Regions from separate parts of the Belnapia sp. AC561 genome, predicted to be linked through region 2. Evidence: riboswitches for the same ligand, from Rfam matches in the RefSeq annotation. Region 2 holds a riboswitch; the other holds the start of a gene.
The links. A riboswitch is a leader RNA that binds a small molecule or an ion and turns the genes downstream of it on or off. The one in region 2 is predicted to bind thiamine pyrophosphate.

Region 1 (8,447 bases), on a different contig from region 2:
GCGATCTGCGGCGGCGGCTGGCCGCTGTTCCATGGCGGGCCGCTGGATGTCTCCTGCTCGGTGAAGGCCTATTTCGCGCTGCGGCTGATCGGCGATGCGGCGGATGCGCCGCATATGATGCTGGCGCGGCAGGCGATCCTGGCGGCCGGCGGGGCGGAGCAGTGCAACGTCTTCACCCGCGCGACCCTGGCGCTGTTCGGCGAGGTGCCCTGGCAGGCGGTGCCGGTGATGCCGCCCGAGATCATGCTGCTGCCGCGCTGGTTCCCCTTCCACCTGTCGAAGATCAGCTACTGGGCGCGCACCGTGCTGGTGCCGCTGACCGTGGTGATGGCGCGGCGGCCGCAGCCGCTGGCCCCGCTGGGCGTGACGGTGACCGAGCTGTTCCGCACCCCGCCGGCGCAGGTGAAGCACTGGCCGGGCGGCGCCCATGCGGCGGAGCCCTGGCGCACCCTGTTCCGCCAGATGGATGCGGTGCTGCAGCGCGCCCATGGCCTGATCCCCGAGACCCTGCGGGCCCGGGCCGAGGCGCGGGCCGAGGCCTTCGTGACCGAGCGGCTGAACGGCGAGGACGGGCTCGGCGCCATCTACCCGGCCATGGCCAATGCGATCCTGATGTACCACTGCCTCGGCGTGCCGGCCGATGACCCGCGGCTGGTGACGGCCTGGGCGGCGGTCGAGAAGCTGGTGCTCGACCGGCCGGAGCGCGAGGGCACGCCGGAGGAGACCTATGTCCAGCCCTGCCTCTCGCCGATCTGGGATACCGCGCTGGTGGCGCATGCCCTGATGGAAGCCGGCGGGCCGGCGGCGGATGCGGCGGTGGACCGCGGCCTCACCTGGCTGCTCGACCGGCAGGTGACCGACGTGGCGGGCGACTGGGCCGAGGCGCGCCCCGGTGTGCCGCCGGGCGGCTGGGCTTTCCAATATGCCAATCCGCACTACCCCGATGTCGACGACACGGCGGTGGTGGTGCTGGCGCTCGACCGGGCGCGGAAGCAGGCGGGACTGGAACCCGACGAACGGTCAGAGGCGGCGATCGAGCGGGCGACCGAATGGGTCGTCGGCATGCAGTCCAAGGGCGGCGGCTGGGGCGCCTTCGATGCCGACAATACCCATCACCACCTGAATTCCATTCCCTTCGCCGACCATGGGGCGCTGCTGGACCCGCCGACCGCCGATGTCTCCGGCCGCTGCCTGGCGATGCTGGCGCAGCTCGGCCATCCGCCCGAGAGCGCGGTGATGAAGCAGGCGGTCGAGTACCTGCTGGCGGAGCAGGAGCCGGATGGCGCCTGGTACGGCCGCTGGGGCGTGAACTATGTGTACGGCACCTGGTCGGCGGTGACGGCGCTGAATGCGGCCGGGCTGGGGCCGCAGCATCCGGCGATGCGCAAGGCCGTCGCCTGGCTGAAGGCGGCACAGAACCCCGATGGCGGCTGGGGCGAGGATGGCTTCACCTATCCGCGGCGCGGCGGCACCCGGGCTGACCCGGACCGGACGATGGCGCCAAGCAGCGCCAGCCAGACCGCCTGGGCGCTGCTGGCGCTGATGGCGGCGGGGGCGGTGGAGGATCCGGCGGTGGACCGGGGCGCGCTCTGGCTGCTGGCGCGGCAGGCGGAGGATGGGTCCTGGCCGGAGGACGACTACACGGGCACCGGTTTCCCGCGGGTCTTCTACCTGCGCTACCACGGCTATGCGCGGCTGTTTCCCTTGTGGGCGCTGGCCCGGGTGCGGAACCTGCGGCGGGGCAATTCGCGGCTGGTGGGCCACGGATTGTAGCGAATTCAAGGGGTTGGGCGGTTTCTAAAAGACTGCTCAATTCCGCTCAAATTTCCTCAATTCGGCTCAATTCCCCTCAATTCGGTAAAATTCCCACCAATTCCTCCCAATTCCGCGGGGCCAAGCCCTTGAGGATGCTGGGTTCCGGCCTCGATCGCCAACTGGACGGCTCATTCTAAAACGTGCATTCTAATTGGCATGGTCAGGACGGCACGGTTCACCGAGGGCGATTTCATCGAGGCGACCATGGCGCTGGTCGCCGAGGGCGGCCCGGCGGCCGCGACGATGCAGGCCATCGCCCGGCGCGTCGGGGCGCCCACCGGGTCCATCTATCATCGCTTCGAATCCCGCGCGGCCGTGCTCGGCACCGCCTGGAATGCCGCCTATGCCACCTTCGTCCGGGCCCTGGCGCCGCTGCTGCAGGCGGGGCGCCCCCGCGAGGCGGCGCTGGCCATCCTGCCCTGGTCGCGGGAGAACACGCGCCGCGCCCGCTTTCTGCTGCTGCATGATCCGGTCGGGTTGTTCGAGGATACCCCGCCGCCGGCGCCGCTGCGGGAGGCGCTGGAGCGGCTGGAGACCGAGTTCGATGCCGCCTTCCGCGCCTGCGTCGCCGCCTGCGGCGATGGCGTGCCGCGGGAGGAGGATCTGGCGCGGGCCCGGTTCCTGATCTTCGACGCGCCGATCGCCATCCTGCGCCCCGCGCTCGTGCAGGGCGGCGCGCTGCCGCCCTTCGCGGCGCGGATGATCGCCGAGCTGCATGCCGGCATGCCCTTGGGGGTCTCCCACGCGGAGGCCCGTCCTCTTTCCCTGTCCCTGGACGTCCGATGAACGAGTTCGCCCTGCGCCGAAGCATCAAGCTGCACAAGCCCGAGGATTTCGCCGGGATGCGCGCCGCGGGGCGGCTGGTCGCGGCCGCGCTCGACATGATCGGGGCGCATGTCCGGGAGGGGATCACCACCGCCGAGCTGGACCGGATCTGCCATGAGTTCGTGCTGGACCAGGGGGCGGTTCCGGCCTCCCTGGGCTATCGCGGCTATGCCCATGCGACCTGCATCTCCCTCAACCATGTCGTCTGCCACGGCATTCCCGGCGAGCGGCGGCTGGCGGAGGGGGATATCCTCAACATCGACCTCGCGGCGATCCTGGACGGCTGGCATGGCGACAGCAGCCGCATGTATGCGGTGGGCGAGCCCGGCACGCGGGCGCGGCGGCTGATGGATGTGACGCATGCGGCGATGATGCGGGGCATCGCGGCGATCCGGCCCGGGGCGACGGTGGGCGACATCGGCTTTGCCATCCAGCGGCATGTCGAGGCGGAGCGGTTCAGCGTGGTCCGCGACTTCTGCGGCCATGGGCTGGGCCGGGTCTATCACGATGCGCCGGACGTGCTGAATTACGGCAGGCGGGGTGATGGGCCGGCCCTGCGGCCGGGGATGTTCCTGACGGTCGAGCCGATGGTGAATGCCGGCCGGCCGGAGGTGAAGGTCTTGGGTGACGGCTGGACCGCCGTGACCCGCGACCGCAGCCTCTCGGCCCAGTACGAGCACAGCGTCGGCGTGACCGAGACCGGCTACGAGATCTTCACGCTCTCAGATTTAGGATAAAAGACCTATATCTGACCCGCGCCCTGCAAGCAAGCAAAAATAGAAGGGGGCCCGGGGGGATACCTCCCCCCGGACCTTCCTTGCTTCAGGCCCGCGCGACAGGCGGCAGATAGATCTGCCCCCCCGTGTTGCGGAACTTGTCGCTCATCTCCTCCATCCCCTGCTGCGCCGCCGCCCGGACTTCCTGGCTGATCTTCATCGAGCAGAACTTCGGGCCGCACATGGAGCAGAAATGCGCCAGCTTGGCGCCTTCGGCCGGCAGGGTCTGGTCGTGGAACTGCTCGGCCGTGGCGGGGTCGAGGCTGAGGTTGAACTGGTCGCGCCAGCGGAAGTCGAAGCGGGCGCGGGACAGCGCATCGTCGCGCAGCTTGGCCGCCGGATGGCCCTTGGCGAGGTCGGCGGCGTGGGCGGCGATCCGGTAGGTGATGACGCCGACCTTCACGTCGTCCCGGTCCGGCAGGCCGAGATGCTCCTTCGGCGTGACGTAGCAGAGCATGGCGCAGCCGAACCAGCCGATCATCGCCGCACCGATGCCGGAGGTGATGTGGTCGTAGCCGGGGGCGATGTCGGTGGTCAGCGGTCCGAGGGTGTAGAAGGGGGCTTCGCCGCAGACCTCGAGCTGCTTTTCCATGTTCACCTTGATCTTGTGCATCGGCACGTGGCCGGGGCCTTCGATCATCACCTGCACGTCGCGGGCCCAGGCCACCTTGGTGAGCTCGCCGAGGGTCTCGAGCTCGGCGAATTGGGCGGCGTCGTTGGCATCGGCGATGGAGCCGGGGCGGAGGCCGTCGCCGAGCGAGAAGCTGACGTCATAGGCCGCCATGATCTCGCAGATCTCGTCGAAGTGGGTGTAGAGGAAATTCTCCTGGTGATGCGCCAGGCACCACTTGGCCATGATCGAGCCGCCGCGGGAGACGATGCCGGTGACGCGCTTCGCCGTCAGCGGGATGTAGGCCAAGCGGACGCCGGCGTGGATGGTGAAATAATCCACCCCCTGCTCGGCCTGCTCGATGAGGGTGTCGCGGAAGATCTCCCAGGTGAGGTCCTCGGCGCGGCCGTTCACCTTCTCCAGCGCCTGGTAGATCGGCACGGTGCCGATGGGCACGGGGCTGTTGCGGATGATCCATTCCCGGGTGGTGTGGATGTTGCGGCCGGTGCTGAGGTCCATGACGGTGTCGCCGCCCCAGCGGATGGCCCAGACCAGCTTGTCGACTTCCTGCGCGACCGAGGAGGCGACGGCGCTGTTGCCGATGTTGGCGTTGATCTTGACCAGGAAGTTGCGGCCGATCGCCATCGGCTCGGATTCCGGGTGGTTGATGTTCACCGGGATGATGGCGCGGCCGCGGGCGATCTCGGAGCGGACGAATTCCGCCGTGACGTAGTCGGGGATCTCGGCGCCGAAGCTCTCGCCGTCGCGCTCGGCGGCTTCGCGGAGCTGGGCGCGGCCCACGTTCTCGCGGATGGCGACGTATTCCATCTCCGGCGTGATGATGCCGGCGCGGGCATAGGCGAGCTGGGTCGGGACCTTGCCGGGCTTGGCGCGCAGCGGCTGGCGGGTGGTGCGGTCGAAGACCGGGACGCGGCGGGCCTCGCCGGGCTTCAGGCCGTCGTCCTCGGGCTTGGGGTCGCGGCCCTCGTAGGCCTCGACGTCGCCGCGGGCCTCGATCCACTTCTGGCGGAGGGCGGGCAGGCCGCGGCGGATGTCGGCGACATAGCCGGCATCGGTATAGGGGCCGGAGGGGTCGTAGACCCGGAGCGGCGGCTCGTTGGCGGAGGGGTCGAGGTCGATCTCGCGCATGGCCACCCGGATGTCGGGGTGGTGAATCCCGGCAATATGGACCTTGCGGGAGGCCGGCAGCGGGCCGGTGGTGACGTCAAGGGCTTCGGTGGGGAAGATATCGGGCATTCTTGGACCTCCTGAAGGGAGATCCGGGTGGTGTGACGCGCGGGGCCGGGCGCAATTGGTCTTCGGATTACGCCCGCTCGTTCCGTTCCCTACGCCGGCATGACCCGGATCAGGTTCGAAGGGTCAGGGCGACTTAGCCCACTCTCAGCCCCTGCCGGGGCCCCCCTTGGAACAGGATCAGGGTGCTGCCGGGCCGGGCCGCTTGTCAATCGGCCCTGGCCGCGGGGTCGTCAGAGCTGCTCGCGTTCCCGCTGCTGCGGCTGGGGAGGCTGGCCGTCCTGGTCCTGGTCGTTTTCCGGGGCCTGGTCGTGGCGCTGGTCGGCCCGGGAGTCGTTGCGGTGATCGGGGCGGTGATCGGGGCGCTGATCATGGCGCTGGTCGCCGCGCGGGTCGGGGCGCTGCTCGGCGCCGTTGCGGGGGTCGTTGAACTCGGGCTGCTGCTCGCCGCCCTCGGCCTGGCCCTCGCCCTGGTCCGGGCCGTTCTGGTAGCGGCGCTGCTGCTGCTGGGGCGGGCCGCCCTGCTGCTGCTGCTGGACCTGGCTCATCGCGTTCAGAATGCGGAAGTAGTGCTCCGCGTGCTGGAAGTAGCTTTCCGCCATGACGCGGTCGCCGGAGCCGGTGGCGTCGCGGCCGAGCTGGAGATACTTCTCGAAGAGCTGCTGGGCGGTGCCGCGCAGCCGCATGTCGGGGCCGTTCGAGTCGAAGACGTGGTTCCGGCTCATCGGCTGGTGAGCAGCGGGGCGGTACTGGCCGCCACCCCCGCCGCCGCCGCCCTGGCCGCCACCTTGACCACCACCGCCCTGGCCGCCTCCACCGTGACGGTGGCTGCGGCCGCGAATCCGTTTCATGTTCATCGGTATTGCGTCTGCCGTCTCGCAGGTGGGCCGCCCCGTCCTGGCCCGCGGTTCGGGCAGGATCGGTATTGGCGGTCGGGGTTTTTCAAATCGCCATGGAGGCTATTGTCAGCAGGCCGGTCCATGGATGAAGGTCTGCGCGGCACGGCACAAGGCAAAGCCAGCCTGCCCACGAAGTCCGCATTCAAGCTAATCCCTGGGAGCCCTGCTGCCAAACTGTTTTTTGAGGGGGTGGGTTGGTTCCGCCGGACAGGACCAGGGCGCGGTCGATGCCGCCGAGGTCGGCGCGGCAGCCGAGGGGGGTGAGGTCGGCGGCGCGGGCGAGCGACTCCACCGCCGGGCGCTGGCCCTGGCCGAGTTCGAGGATGGCGCGGCCGTCCGGGGCGAGCAGGGCCGGGAGGGCGGTGGCGAGGGCGCGGTAGGCCTCCAGGCCATCGTTGCCGCCATCGAGCGCCGAGGCGGGCTCGTGCCGGGCGACGTCGGGCATCAGGCCGGGGATGGAACCCGATTCGATATAGGGCGGGTTGGAAAGGACGAGGTCGAAGCGGCCGGCGAGCGGCGCCGCCCAGTCGGCGACGAGGAAGCGGGCCGCCAGGCCGAGCGCCCGGGCATTGCGCTGTGCCAGGGCGGCGGCGCCAGCGATGCGGTCGATCCCGATGCCGCTGGCGGCCGGGTATTCGCTGAGCACGGCGAGCAGCAGGCAGCCGGTGCCGGTACCGAGGTCGAGGATGCGGAGCGGCGCGGCGCGGTCGGGGAAGGCCTCCAGCGCGGCTTCCACCAGGGCTTCCGAATCGGCGCGGGGGATCAGGGTGGCGGGGGAGACGGCGAAGCGGAGGGACCAGAATTCGGCGAAGCCCAGCAGGTGGGCGACCGGGGCATGGTCCAGCCGGCGGCGCAGGAGGTCGGCGAAGGCCTGGGCGGCGGGTGCGGGGACGGCGGCGCGGGGGTCGCGCAGCAGGTCCTCCTGCCGGCAGGCGAGGGCATGGGCGAGCAGGATGCGGGCTTCCTGTCGCGGGCTCTCGATGGCGGCGGCGCGCAGGTGCTGGCCGGCGCGGCAGAGGAAGAAGCCGACGGTGCCGGCCGGCTCGGCGCAGGTGGAGGTGGTCAATCCTGGTCCGCCGCGAGCCGCGCCGCCTCATCCTCCTGGGTCAGCGCGTCGATGATCTCGTCGAAGTCGCCGAGCATCACCTTCTCGATCTTGTGGAGCGTCAGGCCGATGCGGTGGTCGGTCACCCGCCCTTGCGGGAAATTGTAGGTGCGGATGCGCTCGGACCGGTCGCCGGTGCCGACCTGGGACTTGCGGTCGGCGGCGCGGGTGCCGGCGAGGCGGGCGCGCTGGGCCTCGTAGATGCGGGCGCGGAGGACCTTCATGGCCTTGGCGCGGTTCTTGTGCTGGCTCCGCTCCTCCTGCATCGCCACCACCGTATTGGTCGGGATATGGGTGATGCGGACGGCGCTGTCGGTCTTGTTGACGTGCTGGCCGCCGGCGCCGCTGGCCCGGTAGGTATCGATCCGCAGGTCGCTGTCGTTGATCTGGACGTCGACCTCCTCGGCCTCCGGCAGCACGGCGACGGTGATGGTCGAGGTATGGATGCGGCCCTGCGTCTCCGTCGCCGGCACGCGCTGGACGCGGTGGACGCCGGATTCGTACTTGAACTTGGCGAAGACGCCGCGGCCCTGGATCTCGGCGGTCGCGCCCTTCACCCCGCCCAGCTCGCCCTCGTCGTATTCCATGACCTCGAACTTCCAGCGGCGGCCCTCGGCGTAGCGCTGGTAGGCGCGGAACAGCTCGGCGGCGAACAGCGCGGCCTCGTCGCCGCCAGCGGCGGGGCGGATCTCGAGGATGGCGCTGCGTTCGTCGGCGCTGTCCTTGGGCAGCAGCATGAGGCGGACCTCGCGCTCAAGCCGCGGGACGGCGTCCTTCTGGGCGAGGTATTCATCCTCGGCCAGCTCGCGCAGCTCGGGGTCGGCCAGCATGGCCTCGGCCTCGTCGCGGGCGCGTTCGGCGGCGCGGAGGGCCTCGACCTTGGCGACCAGGGGTTCGAGCTCGGACAGCTCCTTCGACATGGCGCCGAACTGGCCGCCCTCGGCGGTGGCGAGCTGGTGCTTAAGTTCCTCGGCGCGGGTCAGGACGCGGTCGAGCTTGTCGGCGATGCTCATGGCGTCGGCGCCTCGTCTTCCTCGGCCTCCAGCATGTCGGCGAGCAGCGCCTCGACGGCGCTGTCCACCACGCCGGTCTCGGCCAGGGCGCGGACGACGTCGTCGAGCGGCACGCGCTCCTGGGTGCCGGCGTCGAGGTTGCGGACGATG
Region 2 (8,447 bases):
GGCGTCGACCGCCTGGCCGCCGCGGACGAGGTCTGGCTGGCCGTCCTTGCCACCCGGCGTGGCCGCGATCGCGACCGGCGGGCGCACAAGCTCTGCCGCCTACTGGGTTTTGGCCTGTTGGCAGTCGACCCGGCGCGGCGAGCCGTGGAGGTGCTGGTCGAGCCGGCACCCTACCGCCCGCGGCCGAATGCCAAACGCCGCAGCCGACTGGTACTGGAACACCAGCGCCGGCAGGGTGACCCATCTCAGGGTGGCTCTTCGCGTACGCCCATTCTCACGGCTTACCGGCAGCGGGCTCTGGCCTGCGCCACGGCCATGGCCGCAGGGCCGGTCAGCACCAAGTCCCTGCGCTCGATCGCACCCGACGCTGGCGCCCTGATGCTGCGCAACGTCTACGGCTGGTTCGAGCGGGAAAGCCGCGGTATCTACCGCCTGACCGAAGCCGGAACGACAGCACTCCGCATGGCTTCCGCGAACGGATCGAACAGTGCAGTTCCTTTGCACGCTGGCGACTGAAATGGCCGTGGCGTCTGAATGAAGTTGCCGCATGCCGCCAACCCAGGATTTAACGACACAAGCGATGGCCACTGATTCGGTCAAAGCGATCGTCACGATCCTATCCCTGCAACAGCGGTATGGAGCATCAGGCCATGGCAACCAAGCAGCCCACCTCCCCAGCCAAAGCCCCGACCTCGGCTGCCAAGAAGCCCAGCCCGCCAGCCAAGGCATCGGCCTCGGCCTCGGCAACCAAGCAGCCTGCCGCAGCAGCCAAAGCACCCACCCCAGCCACGGTGACACTCAAGCAGCTGGCGCCCGAGTTGGCCGAAACGAACAACCTCACCAAACAGCAGAGCGAAGCCGTGCTGAACGCCCTGGTCGCACTGGTCACGACCCGGCTCAAGGCCGGCGACAAGGTCCGGCTGACCGGCCTCGGCATCCTGCAGGTGCGCGACCGCCCGGCCCGCACCGGCCGCAACCCAGCCACCGGCCAGTCCATCGAGATCAAGGCCAGCAAGAATATCGCCTTCAGCGCCGCCAAAGAACTCAAGGACGCGATCTGACGCGCATCCTCGAATGCTGTGACTCATCAGGAAGCGCGGCGGGGCTGGCGGAAGGTGGACAGCCGCGCATGACAGCGGCGATGCGTTGTCCGCACAACGCTGGCAGCCACCCGTTTGTCCGGTCCCCACCCAGCCGGACAACCGGGCCACGATCCCAGAAGAGAACGTTTGCATGTTCGCTGCTGATAAAGAAACGGCTCCGTAAGATCTTCAGCATCTTGCCGGCCGAGATCGTCAGGCTCGGCCGCGGCGCTCTTCCGCCATGCCCAGCGCCAGCCGTGCCCAGCCGGCAGTTCGTGCGTCCACGCCAGCACCTGGCCGAATGACTTTGCCCGGCGTCATCGATGACCGCGTGAGCCGGTTCGGAGTCTAGGCCGGAGGGCTCGGGGCGCCTGTCCACCAGCCCGGGACTGACACCTCCTCAGCCTGCCGCTTCACCGATTTGACAGCCCCTCCAGGCATACCTACTTCTTCGGCCATCGCAGGGGTGCTTCGACAAGAGGCTGAGAGTCCGCCGGTCCCGGTTGGGAGCGCGGCAACCCTTTGAACCTGATCCGGGTCGTGCCGGCGGAGGGATGCGGACACCGGGCGCCGGATCGGCGGCCCTCCCATCCTCCGTTGCATGCTCCGCGTCTCGGCGCGGTCAGGCGGAAGGGGGGGTTAGGATGGCAGGTGTTGGGGAAGCCGCGTTCGACGCGACCGCTGCGGCGCTGCGCGCCCGGGTGGAGGCGATGATGGCCACGCCGGCGCCGGACGAGGCCACCTTCGACTCGCTCGCCCTCGACATCTTCGCCTTTCAGTTCGAGCATGACCCCGCCTATCGCCGCTTCGCCCGGCAACGCGGCCGAAACCCTCGCGCCGTGCGGTCCTGGCGCGAGATCCCGGCCGTGCCGATCAGCGCCTTCAAGGACCTCGACATCGGCTGCACGCCACCCGAACGGGCTGCGCGCGTTTTCATGACGAGTGGCACCACGCAGGCCGGTCGGCGCGGGCAGGTGCATCACCGTTCGCTCGATCTCTACGACCGCTCGATGCGGCTGGGATTCGAGCACTTCTTCATGCGTGGCGCCGCGCCCATGGCCATGGCGACGCTCTTCCCGGACGAGGCGTCGCTGCCGAACTCCTCGCTGGCGCACTACCTCGCCCTCGCGCTCCGGCATTTCGGGACGCCTGGCAGCCGCACGATGATGGGTCCGGCCGGGATCGACAGACCCGCGCTGGTCGCGGCCCTGCGCGGGGCGGAGGCATCGGGCGAGCCCTTCGCGCTGCTCGGCGCCACCTATGCCTTCGTGGGACTGCTCGATGCGCTGGATGCCGAGGGGCAGCGCTTCGCCCTGCCGCCGGGCAGCCGCATCCTCGACACGGGCGGCTTCAAGGGCCAGTCGCGCGAGGTGCCTCCCGAGGTCTTCTACGGCCGGCTGAGCAAGACCTTCGGCGTGCCGGCGGCGCTCTGCGTCAACATGTACGGCATGACAGAGTTGTCCTCGCAGTTCTATGACGACGGCAACGCCGTGCTGCCCCCGGTCAAGCGCGGGATGCCCTGGTTGCGCTCGCGCGTCGTGGACCCGCTGACCGGCCGCGACGTCCCGCCCGGCACGCCGGGCGTGCTGGCGCATCATGACCTTGCCCATCTCGGCGTCGTTTCGGCGATCCTGACGGAGGACGTGGGCGTGATGCGGGAGGACGGTTTCCTGCTGCTGGGCCGGGTGGGTGGCGCCGAGGCCAAGGGGTGCTCACTGGCGGTCGAGGAATTCCTCGCTGCCGCCCGCGCGCCGGCTGGCGCCTGAGGGCGCCGCGCGCGTGAGAGAGATGGGAGGATATCTGCCCTCCTCACCGCCCGACCACGGCTGGCGGACGGAGCGCTTCGCGGGCGGCGGGAGCCCGCTGGAGGTGGCGCTGCCCGTCTTCGACGCGGCGGGCATGGCGGCCCTGGCCGGGCAGATCCGGGACGAGGCGCGCGCCGTGCTGGGAGCGATGCCGGTGGACGCCATCGCCGCCGCGATCGACGCTGCGGCGGAGCGCATGCTTGATCGCGCCCATCCTCTGCGCCGCAAGGCGGAGGCACTGCTGCCGATCGTCACCGGCTACGACGCTGAAAGCGTCCGGCTGGGGTTGACGGCCACCTTCCGCAACTTTCGCCTGCCGCAGCTGCGCCGCTTCCTCGCCGCCGACTTCCCCGACCCCGGCATGCTCGACGGCTTCCGCCCGATGCCGCGCGGCGGGCTTGCACGCGCCTGGGGGCCGGCGCTGCTGCTCCACGTCTGGGCCGGCAACGTGCCTGGCTTGCCAGTTTGGGGACTGGCGCGCGGCCTGCTGGTGAAGGCAGGCACGATCGGCAAGGTCTCCGCCGCGGAACCACTGCTGGCCGGCTGGTTCGCTGGGTTGCTGGCCGAGGTGGAACCGCGCTTGGCCGGCTGCCTCGGTATCCTGTGCTGGAAGGGCGGTGCGGACCCGGCCGAAGACGCTGCTTTTAAGGCAGCGGACACGGTGGTGGCTTATGGCGGCAACGCGACGCTGGCGGCAATCCGCAACCGCCTGCCGGCCACGACGCGCTTCGTCGGTCACGGCCACAAGGTGAGCTTCGCCCTGGTCTCGCGCGAGGCGCTGACGGCCGGCCGCGCGGCGGCGGCGGCGGGGCTGGCCGCGCGCGACATCGCCCGCTTCGAGCAGCAGGGCTGCTTCGCGTCGCAGATGATCTTCGCCGAGCGGGGCGGCGCGGTGGACCCCGCCGCCTTTGCCCGGCATCTGGCGGCGGCGCTGGCGGCGGCCGAGGCACGCCACCCGCGACGGGCACTGTCGCTCGCTGAGGCCGCGGCCCTCGCCGGTTGGCGGGACGGGGAGGAGGCGCGGGCGATGGTGGAGCCGGGCCGGTCGGTGATGTCCGGCCCGGACCTCGGCTGGTGCGTCTCCTACGCCGACGCCGCCGAATCCCTGCGGCCTGCGGCGCTGAACCGCAGCGTCACGGTGGTGGCGCTTGATTCCCTGGAGGAGGCGACGGCGCTGGTGGCGCCCTTCCGCGACCTGCTGCAAGGCGCCGGCGTCGCCGCTCCGCCGCGCCGGCTGCATGCGCTCGCCGAGGCGCTGGGCGCGGTCGGGGTGACGCGAATCGCGGCGCTGGGCGCGATGACGGTCCCCGAGGCCGGCTGGCACAATGACGGCCGCTTCAATCTGCTCGACCTCGTGACGATGACTGAGATCGAACCGGCAGCCGAGGCGCAGGCGGAGCTCTACGCGCCCCATGCCGACTAAGCCCACCACCTCCACGCCGCCCGGCACAGCCGCCATCACGCTGGCGGGGGTGGGCTATGCGCCGCCGGGTCACCCGCCGATCCTGGCGGGCATCGACTGGACCGTGCCGGCAGGGGCCTTCCACGCGCTACTGGGCCGCAGCGGCTGCGGCAAGACCACGCTGCTGAAGCTCACCGCCGGCCTGCTGCCGCCTGGGACCGGGACCGTGCGCCTGGAGGGCCGCGCGCCGCAAGGCCCGTCCGAGGGGGTAGGCTTCGTCTTCCAGACGCCGACGCTGCTGGACTGGTGCACGGCTCTGGAGAACGTGCTGCTGCCGCTTTCGCTGCGGCGCGGGCGCGGCGGGCGGGACCGCGCGATGGCGCTGCTCGACGGGCTGGGGCTGGGCGGCCTCGCGGGGCGCTATCCGCGACAGCTCTCGGGTGGGCAGCAGGCGCGCGTGGCAATCGCGCGCGCCCTGGTGGAGTCGCCGCGCGTGCTGCTGCTGGACGAGCCCTTCGCATCGCTCGACGCCCTGACGCGCGAGGCGCTGCAGGAGGATCTGGCTGGCCTCTGCGCGCGCGATGGCGTCACCGCCCTGCTCGTGACGCATGACATCGCCGAGGCCGTGTTCCTGGCCGACCGGGTGGTGCTGATGGCGGCGGGGCGGATCACCGGGGAGGTCGCGGTGGACCTGCCGCACCCGCGCTCGCCCGGCATCCGCTACGATCCCGCCTTCAACGCGCGCTGCCGGGTGCTGCGCGAGGCGCTGGACCGGGCATGATCCGCCGCTTGGCGCATCTGCTGCTGCTCCTGGCGCTGCTCGGTGGCTGGGAGCTGGCCTGCCGCTGGCTCCCGCTGCCGGAGTTGGTGCTGCCGCGTCCCGGCCGTGTCGCGGCCGTGCTGGTGGAGGAAGTAGCGAGCGGCCGGCTGCTGCGACACCTGGCGGTGACGGCGGGGGAGATGGTGATGGGCCTCGCCGCCGGGGCGGCCTTTGCCCTGCCAGTGGGGGCGCTGCTGGCCGAGAGCCCGGCGCTGCGCCGCCTCGCGCATCCCTACCTCGTTGCCAGCCAGGTGGTGCCCAAGCTCGCCCTCGCACCGCTTTTCCTGCTCTGGTTCGGCTTCGGGATGCGCTCTATCATCGTCATCACCGCGCTCGTCTGCTTCTTCCCGCTGTTGGAGAACACGGTGACGGGCCTTGGCCGCGTGGATGCGTCGCGGCTGGAGTTGTTCCGCATGCTGCGCGCCAGCCGCTGGCAGACCCTGCTGCGGCTGCGCATCCCGGCGGGGCTGCCGGTGATCCTCGCGGGCTTCCGCGTCGCGGTGGTGCTGGCGCTGGTCGGCGCCGTGGTGGGCGAGTTCATCATGGGCCGCGAGGGCCTGGGCGCCGCCGTCATGGCGGCGCAGGGCATGATGGACACGGCACTGATGTTCGCCCTCCTCCTCGCCGTCGCCGCGCTCGGCAGCGCGGCCTACCAGGGGGCGCTGCTCGCCGAACGCCTGATCCTCTCCGAAAGGTTCGATCCATGACGATCCCGCGCCGCGCCGCCCTGCTTGCCGCCCTGGCCGCGCCCCTCGGCCTGCGTCACGGTGCCGCGCAGGACCTGCGCAAGGTGACGGTCGCGGGCTGGAGCCCGCCGATCAGCGAGGTTACCAACATGCTCGCCGAGCCGGACAAGGGCTTCTTCCGGGCGCGCGGCATCGCGCTCGACTACCTGCCCGGGCAGGGCAGCGCATCCGCGATCCAGAACATGCTCACGGGGCGCGCGGACATCGCCTTCACCGACCCCGCCTCGCTGTTTCTGGCGATCGACTCCGGCGAGCGGCTCGTGGCGGTGTACAACATCTACCCGCAGAACGTGTTCAACCTCGTGGCGCGCGCCAGCAGCGGCATCGCTGCGCCCGCGGACCTGCGGGGAAAGCGCGTCAGCGTCTATGCGCGTGGAAGCGGCACCTGGATCCACCTGATGCTGCTGCTCCATGCCGCCGGGCTGAAGGAATCGGACGTCACGGTGGAGGTGGCCGGACCGCTCAACTTCGGCCCCCTCATCCAAGGCCAGGTGGATGCCGCCGCCGCCACCGACACCGGCCTGCACGTCGCACGCGCCCGCGGCCTGAAGGGCTTCACCGTGATCGAGGTGCGCGACACCATCAACTTGCCGACCGACGTCTTCGTGGTGACGGAGCGGGCATTCCGCGAGCGCCGCGCGCTGATCGCGGATTTCTTGGCCGCCTACCGCGACAGTGCCCAATGGATGATCGACCGGCCGGACGAGGCGGCCAGGCTCGCCGTCACCCGGGCGATCAACGGGCGCGAGGAGGCGATGAACCGCGAGATCATCGACCTCCGCAACGCTTCCTCCATCTCCGAAACGACGCGCCGCGACGGGCCGGGACATTTCGACCCGGGGGTGATGCAGCGGGGCGCGGACATGCTGCACCAGCTCGGTCTGATCCGGAACCGGATCGATGTCTCCGCGGTGATCCGGCCGGAACTGCTGCCGCGATGATCGCGGATCTTGGGGGGCGGGTCGCCCTGGTCACCGGCGGCGGCCGCGGCATCGGCCGAGCGATCGCGGAACGCTTTGCCGCGGCCGGGGCAGCGGTGGTGGTCAACTACCTGCGGAACGAGGCGGCCGCCGAGGCCACCGTGGAGGCCTGCCGCGCGGCGGGCGGCGAGGCGATACCCTGGCGGGCCGACGTGACCGATGCCGAGGCCGTGGCTGCCATGGCGCGCGGGGTCGACGCGGAGTTCGGCCGCCTCGACGTGCTCGTCCTTAACGCCTTCGCGCCCTTCATCTTCGACGCCGAAGGCCGGACGCCGTTTCGCGGACTGCACTGGGACGATTACCAGCGCCAGATCGACGGCTCCGTCCGGGCCGCCTTCATCGGCTGCCAGGCCTTCGTCCCGACCATGGAGCGGCGGCCCGGGGGCAGCGTCGTGACCATCGCAAGCAACCTCGTGGCACGGCCCGCCGTGCCCTACCACGACTACATCACGGCCAAGGCGGGTCTCATCGGCTTCACCCGCTCGCTGGCCGCAGAACTCGGGCCGCTGGGATTGCGCGCGAATTGCATCGCGCCCGGCCTGGTCTGGCCCACCGATGCCAGCCGCAACACGCGGGAGGACCTGCGCGATGCCATCACTGCCGCGACGCCGCTGCGCCGCCTCGCCAGTCCGGGGGACGTCGCAGGACCGGCCCTGTTTTTCGCCTCCGACCTCAGTGCCTTCGTGACCGGGCAGACGCTGTTCGTGGACGGGGGAATGGTGATGGCGGCCAGCCCGATATGAGCGGCGATGCCGATGCAAGGAGTTCCCTAGCCATGGCTCCTTACCGTCGAGCCACGGAACGCCGGTGCTGACCTTCCGTGGGACGCCGGGGGAGGGGGCCAGTCGCCGTCGCGATGCGCACGCTGCCCCGACTGCCTGCCGCTCATTGTTGATAATGCCCGGTGTCACCGCCCTGCGCGACAGGGTCGGGAATGGGCGGTCCGGGTCGCCTGCCTCAATGCCGTGGAACGCAACGCCGCTGAGGCTGCGGATGGCTGCTCGCCCACTCCGCCACCGCGATCCCAAGGCGAGCATAGGATGGCGATAGGCAGCCGACCGACGACGCCCACGAAACACCCGTCTTGGACCACGAGGGCGCGACGGTCACCTCCACGCTGCTGAGCCCTCAGGGACGGAGCATGACAGCGGTGCGCCTCTGCGGCGTCAGCAACGCCGGTCGCAAGCGTGGCAGCGTGGGGCGGTACCATGCGGGCGCAAGATGATTTGCGGTCGTGGGCGAGACGATAGTGCCGGGTGCGGACCGGATGACGCCGATATGGCGGCTGCCTGGCGGTCGTGCGCCGGCTCCCCGTTCCGCCGGGCAGGTCCGGCGATCCGGTTCCTTGAAGGCCGAAGGCCGCACAATCATCCTTGCCTCTTACATCGTTTTTATTTGGTCTCTCTTTGCAGATCGAAGATGGGGCATGGCCATTTGAGGTAATTAACCATCATTCATTAGCTGGCGCCGGATGAAATGCTGCGGGCAAAGGCACGGCGGCCAGCAAGTTCCCGTGCCAGACGTTGTTGCGCCTCCTCACCGGCTTGAAGTATCGCCTTATTGCCGTTGCCGGCCGTCACCTCGAGCACGGCGGGCGTATTCGCTGCTGCGG

Region 1: it holds a riboswitch for thiamine pyrophosphate, as region 2 does, so the genes downstream of both, thiC (phosphomethylpyrimidine synthase ThiC) here and AC0IW9_RS24755 (LuxE/PaaK family acyltransferase) in region 2, are expected to answer to the same signal.

Annotation. Positions count from the first base shown of each region.
Region 1 covers NZ_CEEDBP010000024.1:4,110-12,556, reverse strand. Annotated here, with positions in the region: gene shc (squalene--hopene cyclase) at 1-1,773, shown strand, start outside; gene AC0IW9_RS18815 (TetR/AcrR family transcriptional regulator) at 1,972-2,601, shown strand; gene map (type I methionyl aminopeptidase) at 2,598-3,377, shown strand; gene thiC (phosphomethylpyrimidine synthase ThiC) at 3,463-5,283, opposite strand; TPP riboswitch at 5,352-5,460, opposite strand; gene AC0IW9_RS18800 (DUF4167 domain-containing protein) at 5,514-6,005, opposite strand; gene prmC (peptide chain release factor N(5)-glutamine methyltransferase) at 6,322-7,245, opposite strand; gene prfA (peptide chain release factor 1) at 7,242-8,297, opposite strand; gene hisS (histidine--tRNA ligase) at 8,294-8,447, opposite strand, start outside.
Region 2 covers NZ_CEEDBP010000040.1:1,462-9,908, forward strand. Annotated here, with positions in the region: gene AC0IW9_RS24745 (DUF2161 family putative PD-(D/E)XK-type phosphodiesterase) at 1-516, shown strand, start outside; gene AC0IW9_RS24750 (HU family DNA-binding protein) at 651-1,061, shown strand; TPP riboswitch at 1,535-1,655, shown strand; gene AC0IW9_RS24755 (LuxE/PaaK family acyltransferase) at 1,727-2,848, shown strand; gene AC0IW9_RS24760 (acyl-CoA reductase) at 2,871-4,310, shown strand; gene AC0IW9_RS24765 (ABC transporter ATP-binding protein) at 4,300-5,070, shown strand; gene AC0IW9_RS24770 (ABC transporter permease) at 5,067-5,816, shown strand; gene AC0IW9_RS24775 (ABC transporter substrate-binding protein) at 5,813-6,796, shown strand; gene AC0IW9_RS24780 (SDR family oxidoreductase) at 6,793-7,578, shown strand; gene AC0IW9_RS24785 (Bug family tripartite tricarboxylate transporter substrate binding protein) at 8,293-8,447, opposite strand, start outside.